One region of the Caloramator sp. genome, then DNA from elsewhere that is predicted to be linked to it. Evidence: predicted binding sites of a transcription regulator. Region 1 holds the regulator's gene; each other region holds the start of a gene.
The links. Region 1 encodes HrcA, which represses chaperone genes, less so after heat shock. Its sites were predicted from a motif close to TGTTAGCACTCNNNNNNNNNGAGTGCTAACA; they were not measured.

Region 1 (3,294 bases):
TTGTGAATACAGAATATCAGGATGAGTATATTGAGGCTTTGATTAGGGAAATAAATTTATTAGAAGAAAAAAATTTTGATACAATTTTTATTGGTGGGGGTACTCCCACCATTTTATCTATCAAAAATTTAGAAAAATTATTAAGTTCGCTTGAAAAGTTTACACCAAAGGAATTTACAATAGAAGCCAATCCTGGTACTTTAAATTTAGAGAAGCTTAATATGTTAAAAAAATATGGTGTAAATAGATTATCAATAGGTTTACAAAGTACAGATAATAAAGTATTGAAAAAATTAGGAAGAATTCATACCTATGAACAGTTTTTAATTAATTTTAAAGATGCAAAAAGTTTGGGTTTTAAAAATATAAATGTGGACTTGATGTTTAACTTGCCGGATCAAAATGTAAAGGAATTCATAGAGACATTGTTAAATGTAATAAAGTTAGAGCCGCAGCATATTTCCTGTTATAGCTTAATAATAGAAGAGAATACCAAATTTTATAATTTATATCAAAATGATGAATTAAATTTGCTTGATGAAGAAGAGGAAAGATTGCTTTATCATAAAATGACAAGTCTGCTCAAAGAGAATGGCTATAACCAATATGAAATATCAAATTTTGCAAAAATAGGCTATGAATGTAGACATAATATTATTTATTGGAGCGACGATGAGTATATTGGGGTGGGTGCAGGTGCACATTCATATATAAATGGTATTAGGTATAGTAATGTTAAAGATATAAAAAAATATATTTATAATATAAAAAACTATGGTAATGCAATAGAAGAAAAAAATATTTTGACTAAGGAAGAACATATGGCTGAATTTATGTTTTTAGGTTTAAGAATGAATTGTGGAATAAATATTAATAAGTTTAAAAGTAAATTTAATGAGGATGTTATGCAGGTCTATGGTAATGAGATATTAGACCTGATTGATAAGGGATTAATTGAGAAATATGGAGAAAATATAAGATTAACAGAGAAAGGACGAGATTTATCCAATTTAGTCTTTGTTTCCTTTTTAAAATGAAATTTTATTATAATAATGCATATATTGACAAAATATTTTAATAGTGATATTTTAAAATCGTAGTGATTAGCACTCGTGATTAATGAGTGCTAACAAGAAAAGGGGGTGGAATAATGGAACTAGGAGAGAGAAAAAGAAAAATATTAGAGGCTATTGTGACAGATTATATAGAAACTGCTGAACCAGTTGGATCAAGAACTATAGCTAAAAAATATTTGACTGATATAAGTCCAGCAACCATTAGAAATGAAATGGCGGACTTAGAAGATCTAGGACTATTAGAACAACCCCATACATCGGCTGGAAGAATTCCCTCTGACAGAGGATATAGGTACTATGTAGATCAAATAATGGAAATTAAATATCCATCCCCACAGGAAATAGAAAAAATTAAATATATGCTTCAAATTCAAACTATAAATGAATTAGATAAAATTATTAAAAGGACAACTAAATTAATATCTGATATCACAAAATATACATCTGCTGTACTGACTCCTTCTGTTAGAAAGAGTTCAATAAGGTCACTCCAGTTAATACGTGTAAGTGACTACGATATTGTTGCTGTTGTTGTTACAGATACAGGTATTATAAAAAATGTAGTGATAAAATCACCTAATGCAGTCGATGATTCTAAAATTTTAAAATTGAATAATCTATTAAATGAAAAATTATCAGGATTAACTATTAATGATATTGGACTTACAGTAATTTCTGATATACAAAGTCATATGAGGGAATATAGTGAGATATTTTCTGCTATCATATCTGTTGTATATGAAAGTTTAAAGGAAGATGATGCAGAAGTATATCTTGAGGGAACAACTAACATATTTGAATACCCTGAATATGATGATAAAGATAAAGCAAAAACATTTTTATCCTTTATAGAGGACAAAAAATTACTTACAAATGTTTTTGCTGAAGATACTAATAATTTTTGTGTTTATATAGGTTGTGAAAATGAAAATGATAAAATAAAAGATTGTAGTATTGTAAAGGCAACATATAATATTGCAGATAAAACTGCAGGTACAATTGGAATAATTGGTCCTAAAAGAATGGATTATGCAAGAGTTATTGGCATATTAAAATCAATTTCTAATGTTTTAAGTGAAGTTTTTGAAAAAACTCTATAGTAGAGGTGATAGTGTGACAGAGGAAATAAAAGTGAATGAAAATGAACTTGAAAAGGAAGAGAAGGAAGAAATAATTGAAAAAATAGAAGACTTAGAATCTGAAAAGGAAGTAAATAATGATATAAATGATGAAAACAAAGACGAGCTAATTGATATAAAAAATCAGCTTGATGAAAAGACTAAGGAGTGTAATGAGTATTTAGAACTTTTAAGAAGGACAAAGGCTGAATTTGATAATTACAGAAGAAGAACACAAAAAGAAAAAGAGACAATATATGATGATGGATTTGCTGATGCTATTAAAAACATATTACCAATTCTTGATAATTTAGAGAGAGCTGTTATTTCAACGGAAGAAAGAACACCACTTTATGAAGGTGTAGAAATGACATTGAAATTGTTTAAAGATACTTTAACAAAGTTAGGTATTGAAGAAATACCTGCTCTTAATGAAAAATTCGATCCTAACTTTCATAATGCAGTAATGCATATAGAAGATGAAAACCTTGAGGAAAATGTAATAGTTGAGGTTTTCCAAAAAGGGTATAAATATAAAGAAAAAATATTAAGATACAGTATGGTTAAGGTCGCAAATTAATAAAGAGGAGGAGATAAAATGGGAAAGGTAATAGGAATTGACCTTGGTACTACAAACTCTTGTGTTGCCGTAATGGAAGGTGGAGAACCAGTTGTAATTCCAAATTCAGAAGGTTCAAGAACTACACCATCAGTAGTTGCATTTAAACCAAATGGAGAAAGAATTGTAGGTCAAGTTGCAAAAAGACAAGCAATAACAAACCCAGATAGAACAATTATATCAATTAAAAGACATATGGGAACAGATCACAAGGTAAAAATAGATGATAAGGAATATACTCCACAAGAAATTTCAGCAATGATTTTGATGAAGCTAAAGGCAGATGCTGAGGCTTATCTTGGAGAACCAGTTACACAAGCAGTTATTACTGTTCCAGCATATTTTAATGATAGTCAAAGACAAGCAACAAAGGATGCTGGAAGAATAGCAGGGCTTGAAGTATTAAGAATAATAAATGAACCAACAGCAGCATCTTTGGCTTATGGATTAGATAAGATGGATAAAAACCAAAAGATACTTG
Region 2 (3,294 bases), on a different contig from region 1:
TCTATTTCTAAAAAAGGGAGTGCCCTCTATCTTCCCATTTTCTAAAACCCATTTTGAGTTTTCATATATGCTTTTAAAACTTAGCTCGTAATTGCTAATAAGATTTATTGTGTATAAATCTATATAGGATAAAGTAATAGTTCCTGACTTTGTATATCCATCATAATAGTCTACTAAAAAGCCATTTCTACATTCATATTTTTTAACAGAGGCTATAATCCTTTTAGCAAGATTGAAGTACTCTCTATTACCAAAAACACTATACCCTATTAAAAGTGCCCTTATAATTCTTAAATCATCTATTGAAGCAGATGACGAATATTGATAATCCTCACCAACCCGCCAAGATACCAAATTATTTTTAAGCATCATTTTATCCATTACAAACTCATAATGCATCCTGTATCCTGCCTCATCCTTTATGTATAGATAATAGAGCATAATAAGTCCCTCAGATTCTGACAAAACATCCCTTGAACCAAACTCCATTTTATAGTTGGTAAATATACCTCCATATTCACTGATTAGTTTTTTCTCTACAAATTCCCTTAGTATTTTTTCATCAGGCGTCACACAAGGATAATCATACTCAAAATTTAACCTTTTACTATTCATATTCCCCTCCCACATTACAAGAAATATGAGAACTATAACAATCAATATGTACCTTTTAATAACAATCACTCCCCTATGTCTTATAAAATTATATTTGTCAAAGGGGTTAAATAGAACAGGTTAAATCTTGGTTAATTTATTGACAAGCTCTGCAGATTGATTTATACTAATATTGAAAATAATCTGAATTTTTTATTTTTGGAGGCGACTTAAGATGAATTTATACCATATCAACCTAACTTATGAAAACAAAATAGATGAGATAGCAGAGGATATAATAAACAACAACTTCGATGTTATTGAAATAGACGGAATATGTAATAGCTGTGATAAGGACTTAGTATTTGAATGTTTTGATTCAAACCCTATATTTAACATATTAAGAGAGCTTCAGCTAAAGGGTATTAGAGGATATAGATTTGATTGTAATATTTATAAAAGTTCAGATAAAAAAGTTACTCTTGTTAAAAAATACGATGTTACCAACATAAATGAAATATAAATTGGTTAAAATTTCTCCCCTTAAAACTCATTTTAACTTAATCAATAAAATTCAACTCCCCCTTATATAAGTAGGCGGGAGTACACCATCCTATGAGGTTACTTATTTAATTCTTTATATTTTTAATATTTTTATTAATCTTAGGTTTCTTGACATCAGACTTTTTTTACTATATACTACAATTGTTAATTATCTGAAATATTTGATGGTAAAGTCCATCAAATATTTTTTTACGCTCTATGCAATCGTTTGCTCACATTAAAAGGAGGTTTTAAAATGTCTAAAAAAATATTCACCTTTGATTTCTGGCAAAAATTTGGAAAAGCACTTATGGTTGTAGTCGCAGTAATGCCTGCAGCAGGACTTATGATTTCAATTGGAAAACTTATTGGAATTCTATTTGGGGACGTAACACTTGCACAGACGATTGCAAGAATAATTGAAGATTTAGGTTGGGGAATAATTGTAAATCTTCACATACTATTTGCAGTTGCAATAGGTGGTTCTTGGGCAAAGGAAAGAGCTGGTGGTGCCTTTGCTGCACTTATAGCCTTTATACTAATAAACCGTGTAACAGGTGCAATATTTGGCGTAAATGGTGCAATGCTTCAGGATGCAAACGCAACTGTTAAAACAATATTTGGCTCAAATTTAGTTGTTAAGGACTACTTTACATCTGTACTTGGTGCTCCAGCACTTAATATGGGTGTATTTGTTGGTATAATAGCAGGTTTCTTAGGTGCCGCACTTTATAACAAATACTACAACTACAACAAACTTCCAAACGCACTTTCATTCTTTAACGGTAAAAGGTTTGTTCCTTTTGTAGTTATATTAGGTTCAGTTGTAACAGCAACTATACTTTCAATCTTTTGGCCAATCGTACAAACTGGTATAAACACATTTGGTAAGTGGATTGCAACATCAAGGGACAATGCCCCATTTGTCTCAACATTCATATATGGAACCCTTGAGAGAATTCTACTTCCATTTGGTCTTCACCATATGATTACTATACCTATGAACTATACAGAACTTGGTGGAGTTTACAACATACTGACTGGAGATAAAGTTGGACAAGTTGTTTACGGACAAGACCCTCTTTGGCTTGCTTGGATTACAGACCTTAACAACCTAAAGGCAGCCGGCGATATGGCTACATACAATAAACTACTTGCTACAGTACATCCAGCAAGATTTAAGGTTGGACAAATCGTAACTTCAACTGCATCATTAATAGGTGCTGCACTTGCAATGTATATGAGCGTTGAGAAGCAAAAAAGACCTCAATACAAATCAATGTTTTTATCTGCTGCACTTGCAGTATTTTTAACAGGAGTTACAGAACCAATTGAATTTATGTTTATGTTTACATCACCTATACTATTCTTTGGATATGCAGTGTTTACAGGACTTGCCTTTGCAATGGCAGACCTTATAAACTTAAGAATACACGCCTTTGGTTTTATAGAACTTTTAACACGTACACCAATGATAGTAAATGCAGGACTTGCAAAGGATCTATTAAACTTTGTATTTACTTGCCTTCTATTCTTTGCTGTAAACTTCTTTGGATTTAGGTTCGCAATAAAGAAGTTTAACATACTAACTCCAGGACGTGGAGAAAATCAACTTGATGCAGAGGATGAGGCTGCTGCAACAACTACTAATGCAGGCAATAGAGAATTGGCATTTAAAATAATAGAACTTTTAGGAGGACGTGAAAACATTGTTGAAGTTGATGCTTGTATGACAAGACTTAGAGTTACAGTTGTTGACACAGCAAAGGTTGCAGAACAAAGCAAATGGAAGGAAAATGGAGCTGTTGGACTAATTATAAAGGATAAGGGAATACAAGCAATATACGGGCCTAAGGCGGATATATTAAAATCGGATATAAACGATATATTGGGGGCATAATAATGAAGCTATTAACACTAAACTGCCATTCCTGGATTGAGGAGAATCAGCTTGAAAAGCTTGATATTATTGCAAAGGATATCATTGAAAAGGGATATGATGTGGTTTCTCTTCAGGAGGTAAATCAGCTAATTGAAAATAAAGTAGCTATGGGAATAGTTAAGGAGGACAACTTTGCCCTCCTACTTATGAATAAAATAAACCAAATTTCAAAGGAAAAGTACAGTATGTACTACGAAAAGAGCCATATAGGATAT
Region 3 (3,294 bases), on a different contig from region 1:
ATATTTATTAATACATATCTGGCATTCCGCCTGGCATTGCTGGAGCCTTTTCTTTTTCTGGAAGTTCAGCAACCACAGCTTCTGTTGTTAGGAATGTTGAAGCAACTGATGCAGCGTTTTGAAGTGCTGATCTTGTAACCTTAGTTGGGTCAACTATTCCGTTTTCAATCATATTGATATATCTTTCGTGTAGAGCATCAAATCCTACACCCTTATCTGATGCCTTAACTCTTTCTACTACAACTGCACCATCAAATCCAGCATTTTCAGCTATTTGTCTAACTGGTTCTTCAAGTGCTCTCTTAACTATGTTTACACCAACCTTAACGTCTTGTTCTGTTTCCTTTTCAGCAAGTTCTGCAACTGCTGGAATTACGTTGATGTATGCTGTACCACCACCTGGCACTATGCCTTCTTCTACAGCAGCCTTTGTAGCATTTAGAGCGTCTTCTATTCTTAGTTTCTTTTCCTTAAGTTCTGTTTCAGTAGCAGCACCAACCTTGATTACTGCAACTCCACCTGCAAGCTTAGCAAGTCTTTCTTGTAGTTTTTCTCTATCGAAGTCTGAAGTAGTTTCTTCTATTTGAGCTCTTATTTGAGCAACTCTTGCCTTAATTTCTTCCTTATCTCCTCTACCATTTACGATAGTAGTGTTTTCCTTTGTAATCTTAACTCTTTCAGCACGTCCAAGCATTGTGATGTCTGCTTCCTTTAGGTCTCTTCCAAGTTCTTCTGAAATTACTTGACCACCTGTTAGGATAGCAATGTCTTGTAGCATTTCCTTTCTTCTGTCTCCAAAGCCTGGAGCCTTAACAGCAACACAAGTAAATGTTCCTCTTAGCTTGTTAACAACAAGTGTTGCAAGTGCTTCACCTTCAACGTCTTCAGCTATGATAAGTAGCTTTCTTCCTTGTTGAACGATTTGTTCAAGAACTGGAAGAATGTCTTGGATATTTGATATCTTCTTGTCTGTTATTAATATGAATGGGTCATCTAAAACAGCTTCCATCTTTTCAGCATCAGTTACCATATATGGGCTGATGTATCCTCTATCAAATTGCATTCCTTCAACAACTTCAAGTTCTGTTCCCATTGTCTTTGATTCTTCTACTGTGATAACCCCTTCGTTACCTACCTTTTCCATAGCATCAGCTATAAGTTGACCTATTTCTTCGTCAGCAGCTGATATTGATGCAACTCTTGCTATATCTTCCTTACCGTTAACTTGCTTTGATATCTTCTTTATTTCATCAACAGCAACGTCAACAGCCTTCTTAATACCAGTTCTAACTAGCATTGGATTTGCACCAGCTGTAACGTTCTTTAATCCTTCTCTTATTATAGCTTGTGCAAGTAGTGTTGCAGTTGTAGTACCATCACCTGCAACATCATTTGTCTTAGTTGCAACTTCCTTAACAAGTTGAGCACCCATATTTTCATATGGATCTTCTAATTCTATTTCTCTTGCTATTGATACACCATCGTTAGTTATAAGTGGTGCACCAAACTTCTTATCAAGTACAACGTTTCTTCCCTTTGGTCCAAGTGTTATTTTAACAGTGTTAGCAAGCTTATCAACACCTCTTTGCATTGCACGTCTTGCTTCTTCACCGAACATTATTTCCTTTGCCATATTTCTCTACCCCCTTTAAAATTATTCTACTATTGCAAGGATATCATCTTGTCTTAGGATTGTGTACTCAACACCATCAATCTTAACTTCATTTCCTGCATATTTTGAGAATATTACCTTATCTCCAACCTTTACTTCCATCTTTACTTCTTTTCCGTCAACATATCCCCCTGGTCCTACTGCAATAACTTCTGCCATTTGTGGCTTTTCCTTTGCTGAACCTGGTAGAACAATTCCGCTCTTAGTTGTCTCTTCAGCTTCAATCTTTTTAATAACTACTCTGTCACCAAGTGGTCTAAGATTCATTCTAACCCCTCCTTAGACTATATTTTTATGTAAATTTTTTATTATCTTTGTTTGTTAGCACTCACTATGTTCGAGTGCTAATCACACTTATAATATTAAATATTTTTTATTTTATAATCAACTCTGTAAATATTAGCTAAATCTTTATGTATTCCATATTATCGTAATTTTAGTTTAATTATCTACTTATTTCACTTGAATTTGCATTTTTTCTTTTTATTTTAATATTATCCAATTCATACACACCTAATATTATTGCCAAGTATTATAAAGTTATGCATTTATAACTCATATATTTACAACTGATTTTAATAAAAAAGTCCCTTAAAGTTTTTAGGCCATGTCTTTAATATAAGTTAAAAACCTAAAAACTCCTTATGGGACTAATCTTGTTTATGTATTTCATCACTTTATAATCTGAATCTTTCTAACTCCTGGCAGGTTCTTAATGATGTCAATTAATTCATCTGGATTTTGGTTTAGAGCTATTGTGTCTATGGACATTGAAACCATTGCAAAATCCTCTTGAGGTATGCTTTGGTTTATAGTAAGTATGTTACCATTTGCCTTTGCAACAACATCTAATATTTTTGAAAGAACACCTGATATATGATCAAGTATCATTGCAAGTGTAAGTATTTGAGTTTTGTTTTCGTAAAACTCAAATATGCTGTCCTTATACTTATAGTAGGTACTTCTACTTATTCCTACTTCTTTAACTGCATCATTTACTCTGTTGTACTTTCCTTGATTTAAAAGCTTTTTTACCTCCATAACTTTAATAAATACTTCAGGTAAAACTCCTGCCTCTACTACATAGTACTTCTTATTTTGCATTGTCCCCCTCCTTAAAACGCATCCTTACCTTTAAATTCTCTTGCATAATAAAATAAATACTGCTGCGCAAAGCCAGCATAAAATTTAAATTTATCCCTTCCAAATTGACGTATTTTATTTAAACTAACATCTGGTGCAAGATAAAAGTGCTGCATAACTCTTTTAACCCATACATCAACTGGAAAGGCATCATACTTTTGCATAGAAAAAAGCAAAATACAATCTGCAACCTTTGGCCCTATTCCCTTAAGATTAGTAAGCTCTCTAAAGGCTTCATCAGTATCAAGTTCCTTTATGATATTTAAATCAACTTCTCCCTTATATATCTTTGAAACAGTATCTACTATATAAGGTGCTCTAAAACCAACCCCACACTCCTCCAATTCTTTTATGTTTGCTCTTTTTAAACTATCTGGGGTTGGAAAAGAATAATATATTTTGCCCTCAAATTCAATTTCTTTTCCATATCTTCTTGATATGTTTTCAACTGCTCTTTTAATCATTGGTATTCTGTTGTT

Region 2: a site for HrcA is predicted at 1,345-1,375, ahead of JG776_RS08650 (PTS transporter subunit IIBC). Genes of this name have one in related genera too.
Region 3: a site for HrcA is predicted at 1,992-2,022, ahead of groES (co-chaperone GroES). Genes of this name have one in related genera too.

The regions. Positions count from the first base shown of each region.
Region 1 is NZ_JAIHAO010000007.1:70,859-74,152, reverse strand. Features, by position in the region: gene hemW (radical SAM family heme chaperone HemW) at 1-1,037, shown strand, start outside; gene hrcA (heat-inducible transcriptional repressor HrcA) at 1,151-2,176, shown strand; gene grpE (nucleotide exchange factor GrpE) at 2,190-2,774, shown strand; gene dnaK (molecular chaperone DnaK) at 2,793-3,294, shown strand, end outside.
Region 2 is NZ_JAIHAO010000025.1:29,787-33,080, reverse strand. Features, by position in the region: gene JG776_RS08660 (glycosyl hydrolase family 8) at 1-615, opposite strand, end outside; gene JG776_RS08655 (hypothetical protein) at 830-1,117, shown strand; gene JG776_RS08650 (PTS transporter subunit IIBC) at 1,394-3,037, shown strand; gene JG776_RS08645 (endonuclease/exonuclease/phosphatase family protein) at 3,040-3,294, shown strand, end outside.
Region 3 is NZ_JAIHAO010000052.1:2,822-6,115, reverse strand. Features, by position in the region: gene groL (chaperonin GroEL) at 8-1,633, opposite strand; gene groES (co-chaperone GroES) at 1,655-1,939, opposite strand; gene JG776_RS11340 (ACT domain-containing protein) at 2,345-2,776, opposite strand; gene JG776_RS11335 (DNA-3-methyladenine glycosylase) at 2,788-3,294, opposite strand, start outside.